2 linked regions of the Natronosporangium hydrolyticum genome follow. The protein of the gene in region 1 interacts with the protein of each later gene in a pairwise test. Links are inferred from orthologs where the notes say so. Each region holds a gene or a part of one and is shown on either strand. Other genes may lie near its edges.

Evidence for each region. Proteins that work in one complex are often made in the same cells at the same time.
Region 2: the proteins of ndk (region 1) and JQS43_RS21420 interact in binary tests that used the Escherichia coli proteins (3 or more experiments, as listed by UniProt). The link is inferred for Natronosporangium hydrolyticum from one-to-one orthologs.

The regions. Positions count from the first base shown.
Region 1 is NZ_CP070499.1:1,603,566-1,606,853, forward strand. The notes cover bases 116-2,884. They hold ndk (nucleoside-diphosphate kinase), read left to right. Parts: upstream 116-1,173; coding sequence 1,174-1,596; downstream 1,597-2,884. Other genes in these bases: JQS43_RS07140 (VOC family protein), read right to left, coding at 116-950; JQS43_RS07150 (carboxymuconolactone decarboxylase family protein), read right to left, coding at 1,636-2,160; JQS43_RS07155 (AAA family ATPase), read right to left, coding at 2,177-2,713; JQS43_RS07160 (dihydrofolate reductase family protein), read right to left, coding at 2,776-2,884. Outside these bases: more of JQS43_RS07140, read right to left, coding at 1-115; more of JQS43_RS07160, read right to left, coding at 2,885-3,288. UniProt on the Escherichia coli protein: Major role in the synthesis of nucleoside triphosphates other than ATP. The ATP gamma phosphate is transferred to the NDP beta phosphate via a ping-pong mechanism, using a phosphorylated active-site intermediate.
Region 2 is NZ_CP070499.1:4,780,990-4,784,242, forward strand. The notes cover bases 275-3,008. They hold JQS43_RS21420 (5-formyltetrahydrofolate cyclo-ligase), read left to right. Parts: upstream 275-1,180; coding sequence 1,181-1,837; downstream 1,838-3,008. Other genes in these bases: JQS43_RS21415 (GGDEF domain-containing protein), read right to left, coding at 275-1,081; JQS43_RS21425 (FmdB family zinc ribbon protein), read left to right, coding at 1,912-2,301; JQS43_RS21430 (hypothetical protein), read left to right, coding at 2,441-3,008. Outside these bases: more of JQS43_RS21415, read right to left, coding at 1-274; more of JQS43_RS21430, read left to right, coding at 3,009-3,133. UniProt on the Escherichia coli protein: Involved in the removal of 5-formyltetrahydrofolate.

The DNA of each region.
Region 1 (3,288 bases):
GCGGTGCTGACCGGCGGACCGGTCGTCCCGCCGTTCGTGGTGCCGTTCGTGGCGGCGCCGGCAGCGTTACCGGCCATCGCCGCACCTGCGGTGGCGGCCGCGGCGCCGGCCGCCGGGGCGGGGGCGTGCGGCCGGGGCCGGGGGCTGGGCCGAGGACTGGGCCGGGGCCGCGGCACCGCTGCGGGGACCGCTTCGGGCCCGCCGGCCGGCGCCGGGGCGAGGTGGGCGACCTCGTCGGGTGGGGCGGCGACGTCGGCCCGGCCGTCGTCACCGGCTGCCGGCTCGACCGCGTCGGCCGGGTCGTCGGCGAGCGGGTTACTCCGGTCGAGTCGGCCCTCGTCGGCGGGGCTGGCCTCGGCCGGGGCGACTGACGTGGCGGTGGCGGGTTCGACGGTGGGGATCGGGTCGACTGTGGTGCGGTCGACCGGGGCGACCGGCTCGATCGGCCCGGTCGGCGGGTGGTCCAGGTCGAAGTCGATGACCGGTGACGGGTCGAGATGGGAGCCGGGCGGCACCGCGGGCGACGGCACCGGTTCGTCGGTGTGCCAGGCCGCCTCCACCGGGTGCTCCACGGGGACGAAGTCCCGCCACTGTACCCGGACATCGCGGATGTCGTCCGCGGCGACCTGGATCGGCACCCGCTGTCCCGGCTGCGGCCACTGTGCTACCGGAACCCGGGAGTCGTGCACCACCACCGTCTCTTCCGGCATGCCGGGGACGACCACCACCAGCTGCAGGGAGCAGCGGCCGATCCGCGCGTCGGCCGGTGGTTCGTTGACCTCCAGGACGCGGCCGACCCCCTGCAACCACTCTCGCGGCGTGCCCCGGAAGCCGATCACGACCCGGGTGGTCGCCGCCAGGACCATGATCGCGATACCCGTCACCAGCAACGACTGTCGGCCGTTGCCGACCCCGAAGCAGGCGACGAAAAGTCCGACAAAAATGCACATCCCAGCGATAATTCGGCGAACCGCGACTACACCCGGCCGTTTCCTCGCCACGGTTGCTTCCCTTCGGACGCGCGCCTGGACGCCCCTAGCCTAGTCGGCGAAGCCAGGTTCGGGCGGTTCGATACGCTGTCTGTGCCCAACAGTTCGCAAATCGCGGTCTGCGAGCCCCCGGTCGACCGGTGCTGACCAGGTCGTCGGAGTTCGCCCAGCAGAGGAGGCGCACGTGTCCACCGAGGGTGGCGAGCGGACGCTCGTTCTGGTCAAGCCCGATGCCGTGCGCCGCGGCCTGGTCGGTGAGGTGGTCGGTCGGTTCGAGCGGAAGGGCCTGCGGATCGAGGCCATGGTGCTGCGCCGGATGGACGGTGAACTCGCGGACCAGCACTACGCCGAGCACCTGACCAAGCCCTTCTACCCGCCGCTGCGCGAGTTCATGACCGGCGGTGAGCTGGTGGCCATGATCCTCGTCGGCGACAACGCGATCGCGGTGGTGCGGGCGATGTGCGGCGCCACCGACGGACGCAAGGCCGACCCCGGCACTATCCGAGGCGACTTCTCGCTGTCCAATCGCGAGAACCTGATCCACGCGTCCGACTCGGTGGAGAGCGCCAAGCGCGAGATCGCGCTCTGGTTCCCCGGCCACGGGTGATCCCCCAGCCGTAGCCGGGGGATCAGCCGTGGCGTCGGGTCAGCGTACCGGCGGCGCCACCCGGGTGGCGATGGCGATCCGGTTCCAGACGTTGATGGTCGCGATCGCCATGATCAGGTTGGCTGTCGCTTCCTCGGAGTAGTGCTCCCGCACCTTGGCCCAGGTCGCGTCGGTCACTCCGTGATCTCCGAGCCGGGTGACCTCGTCGGTGAGGGCGAGCGCGGCCCGTTCCCGGTCGGTGAAAAAGGGCGCCTCTCGCCAGGCGGCGACCGCGAAGAGTCGCTGCGTCGATTCGCCTGCGCTGAGCGCGTCGTGGCTGTGCATGTCCACACAGAATGCGCAACCGTTGATCATAGAGGCGCGCAGCTTCACCAGCTCCAGCAGCTGGTGTGCCACCGTGCTGCGGACGTACTTCTCCAGCTGGAACACCGCCTGGTACGCCTCGGGGACCACTTCTGCCATCGCCATCCGCTCGGTCATCTCATCCTCCGTTTTCGGGTCGGTCGCCAATCCGACGGCGCGGGCGGGGATGGTGTGACCGGCGCGGTGGGTGACCCGGGACACAGCCGCCACCCCCGACCTACCGGGCGACGACCGCCTCGCCCAGCCGGTGCGCCACCTGGGCGACGGTCTCCTCTGCGGAGAGCCCGGAGGTGTCCAGCCATAGCCCGACCCGCGGCATGTCCCGACGCAGCTCGGCGTAGAGGTGGCGCCACCGGTCGAGCACCTGTTTGTCTCGCTCGGCATCGCGTTGCTGCAGGGTCTCCAGGTCGGGGGAGAGCTGCACCAATCCGACCGGACGGGTGGTGAGCAGGGTCAGGTAGGTGTCCAGCACCGCCTGCGAGACCACCACGTCGTCGACGACCGGGGTGAACCCCGCCGCCGCGTACGAGTCGGCCAGCAGGCAGATGTTTTTTCGGCGGAGCAGGAGCTGGGCATTGGCCTCGTCGGTCGGCGTACCGTCCGGTCGTACTAGGCCGTTGATGATGAAGCCTTCGCCGATCTGGTCGCCCTCAAGATGCGCCGACCGGGGAAAGTGCTCGGCCAGCTTCCGGGCGATGGTCGTCTTTCCCGCTCCGGGCACCCCGGAGACCAGCACCACCTGCACGTCACCCATTATGGGCGAGTCAGCGGGTAATGGTGGCTGACCTCGGCGGAAAGCTACAGAGGCCGAGACAGTTAGCGCTCCCGGACCGCGTAGGTCAGGTGGGTGACCCGCTGCGTCGGCTCCGCGCGGATCGGCTCCAGGGCCAGGCGGCCAGCGTCCACGCCCTCGAAGAGGCGGATTCCGGAGCCGAACAGCATGGGTGAGAGCGCGATCGAGAACTCGTCGATCAGGCCGGCGTTCAGGTACTCCAGGATGGTTGCACCGCCGCCCGCGATGCGGACGTCTCGGTCGCCGGCGGCCTGGCGGGCCTGGTCGAGCGCGGACTCGATGCCGTCGTCGACGAAGTGGAAGGTGGTCCCACCCGGCCGTTCCCAGGAACCACGCCGTTCGTGCGTCACGACGAAGACCGCCGTGTGGAACGGCGCCTCCTCCGGCCATGCGTGCTCGCCGGCTTCGAACATGCGCTTGCCCATCACGCTCGCGCCGGTGCGCTCGAACGTCTCCCGCACGATGTCGTTGTCGCGACCTTCCTCGCCGCCCTCGCCGAGCTTCAGGTTCTCCCGGAGAAACCGCTGCCGGAAGAG
Region 2 (3,253 bases), 3.2 Mb from region 1 along the record:
GCAGGACCGCACCGCGGCTGCCGGCCGCGGTGGTGAGCGCGCTCTGCAGGATCACCCGCAGAATCCGCTCCAGGTCGTGGGTTCCGGAGAGCGTGTCGCCCAGTACCGCCAGATGCCGGCGGAGCTGATCCCGGCTGGCGGTCAAGGCCTGCACGTACAGCTGCATCCGGTGGGTCATCCGGTTGAAGGTCGCGGCGAGCCGGCCGGTCTCGTCGGTGGTGCGAACCGGCACCCGGACGCTCAGGTCGCCCTCGGCCACCCGGTCGGCGGCGTGCGCCAGCTCGGTCAGCGGTCGGGTGGTCGAGCGCCCCAGCCGCCAGGCCGCCAGCACGGCGACCAGGCCGGCGAGCACCACCAGCCCGCTCAGTAACGGATAGAAGGTGGGCGGGTAGCTGCCCGAGGTGCTCAACACCAGCGACAGCGGCTGCCCGGCGGTCGGGTCCAGCCGGCGCACCCAGCGGCCGTCGGCGCTCTCGGTCACCGCATCGGGCTCGGCCGATGACGCCGCCGCCACCGCGGACCCGGCGGTGTCATCGGTGGTCAGCAGCCCGGTGATGCCCGCGGTACGGATGGTGACCGCCACCCCGGCCGCTGCGGCGAGCCGTTCCACCAGCTCCTGGTCCAGGTGGGCGAGCGCCCACACCTCGCCGCCCGCCGGGTCGTCCGGACCGGTCAACGGGGCGGCGGCGGCGAGCGCCCGGAACCGCTCCTGCCCGACCGCCTCGGCCGGGGCGTCGCAGTCGGCCCAGCGCGGCAGCGGGGGCCGGCCGGCGTGGGTGATCGGCGAGCCGTCGCTGGCGAGCACCCGCACCCCGGTCACCGGGCCTTCCCGCACTAGCGCCTCCGCGACCACCTGGCGCTGCCCGGCCGAGGCCGCCGCGCCCAGCTGCGCGGCCGTCCGCAACTGCTGGCACAGCCCGGCGACCGAGCTGCGCACCGCGCCGGCGGCGACTTCAAGCTGGTGCGCTGCCCGCTCCTCGCCGACCGCGTTGACCGTGTAGCCGACGAAGCCGGCGCCGAGCAGGATCGGCGCGAGCACCACTGCGAGGAAGGCCGCTGTCAGGCGCATCCGCAGCGTCACTCGCCCGCCCCCTGCCGCTCCCTCGTCACCGAAAAAGTCATTCGGATGCGATGCTTACACAGCGGGGCAAATGATGTGGGGAGTGCGCAGGCGTTTCGGGTGTCGGATTCTGGCGAACCAATCGATCATGCGACGTCGAAGGCGGCGCTGCGGTCCCGGCTGCTCGCCGCAAGGCGCCAGCTGACCGACCGGGAGCGCGCGACCGCGGCCGCCGCCGTGCAGGCCACGCTGCACCAGGTGCTCGCCGCGCTGCCCCCGCCGGCCCGGGGCGGGCTCACGGTCACCGCGTACGCCCCGTTCGGGGCGGAGCCGGGCGGGGCCGACCTGCCCGACGTCCTGCTCGCGGCGCTGGCCGACCAGCCGGCCGGCGGCCGGTTGCTGTTGCCGGTGCTGCGGCCCGACCTGGACCTGTCCTGGGCCCGCTACGAGGGCCAGTTGGCGGCGGGGCACCGCGGGATGCGGGAGCCGGTCGGGCCGCGGCTGGGCCGCGGCGCGGTCGCCGAGGCCGACCTGGTGCTGGTCCCGGCGGTGGCGGTGGATCAGCGCGGGGTCCGGTTGGGCCGCGGCGGCGGGTCCTACGACCGGGCGCTGGCCCGGGTGCCGGCCGGCGTCCCGGTGTTGGCGCTGCTGCACGACGGGGAGTTGCTGGCGGAGGTGCCGGCCGAGCCGCACGACGCCCGGGTCACCGGGGCCGTCACCCCCGCGTCCGGGCTGGTGAGGACGGCAACGGGCGGCTCCGATCCGATCGCTTGTTAGCACTCCAATTGATTGAGTGCTAGATTCTAGGGCACCCGGCGGCCAGCCGGGGTCAGAGCGCGATGGAGGTTACCGTGCCGACCTACCAGTACGCCTGCACCGCGTGCAGCCACCAGCTCGAGGCGGTGCAGTCCTTCTCCGACGAGGCGTTGACGGAGTGCCCCGAATGCCAGGGCCGGCTCCGCAAGCTGTTCGGCTCGGTCGGAGTGGTCTTCAAGGGCTCCGGCTTCTACCGCACCGACTCCCGGGCCGCCGAGAATGGCAAGCGCGGCAGCAACGGTTCGGAGGGCAAGGACGCCGCCGGCAAGAGTGAGGGCGCCGGGAAGTCGAGCGACGCCAGCTCCACCGGCAGCTCCGACAGCAGCAGCTCGGGCAGCGGTGCCTCGGGCAGCGGCGGCAAGGACTCCGCGGCCAGCTCGGGCAGCGGCAGCAAAGACAAGGCCAAAGCCAGCACCAGCAGCTGACCCGGGGGTCCCCGGCGCCGGGTCCAGTGGCACGTTTCCCCGGCGGGTTTTCCACAACCACCTCGCTAGGGTCGCTATCCACAGGTCCGGCCCGCGGCCGGTTGCGGTCGCCGGGTGAGCGCTCCTAGCCTCCGGCAGCATGGCCTTCACCCCCGTGCGTGCCCGGCGCGCGAACTCGCTCGCACCGGTCGGCCGGCTGCGACTGCCCCGGCGGGCCACGCTGGCACGGCTGGTCGCGGTCGCGGCGCTGCTGCTCACCGCGGCCGCCGTGCTCTACACCGGCGGGCGCGACGGCTCCGGCGACCGGGAGGCGGGGTCGCCGACCGTCCCGAGCCCGACCCAGCAGCCCGGGCCGAGGCCCGCGACGGCACCCGCCCCGGCGGGTTGGCCGGAGCCTGGTTCGGTGCACTGGCCACAGCCCCCGGGTGCCGGCGCGGTCGACCCGGACGCGCCACCGGGTCGACTGCCGGTGCCGAGCGGCCGGGTTGGGGTGCCGGTCCGGCTCGCCGACCCGGCCAGCCTCGCCCTGCTCCGCCCCGGTGATCGGGTCGACCTGTTCTCGGTCGAGACCGCCTTACTCCGACCGGCCGAGCAGACGCCGGCCGAGCAGACGCCGCCCGAGCTGGTGCCGCCGGCGCCATCCCCGACCGCGCCATCGCCGTTGCCCGCACCGCCGCCATCGGCGGCTCCGGTCGAGCTCGCGGCGGGCGCGATCGTGCTCGCGACCGACCGGCCATCCGGTGCGTTGCTGCTGGCGGTCACCCCAGCGGAGAGCCGTACGGTGCTGGCCACCCCAGCGACCGCCGCGCTCGCCGTGCTGCTGCCCCCATAGCCCCAACCGCCGCCGCGGCCACCCCTCCCTCCCGCCGATCCTGAGCGTGGCAACAGACTCGCCGGGGATGTCGGCTAACCCGCTCATGATCGGCGCGGTGGGGGGCGGAGTTCGGTAACG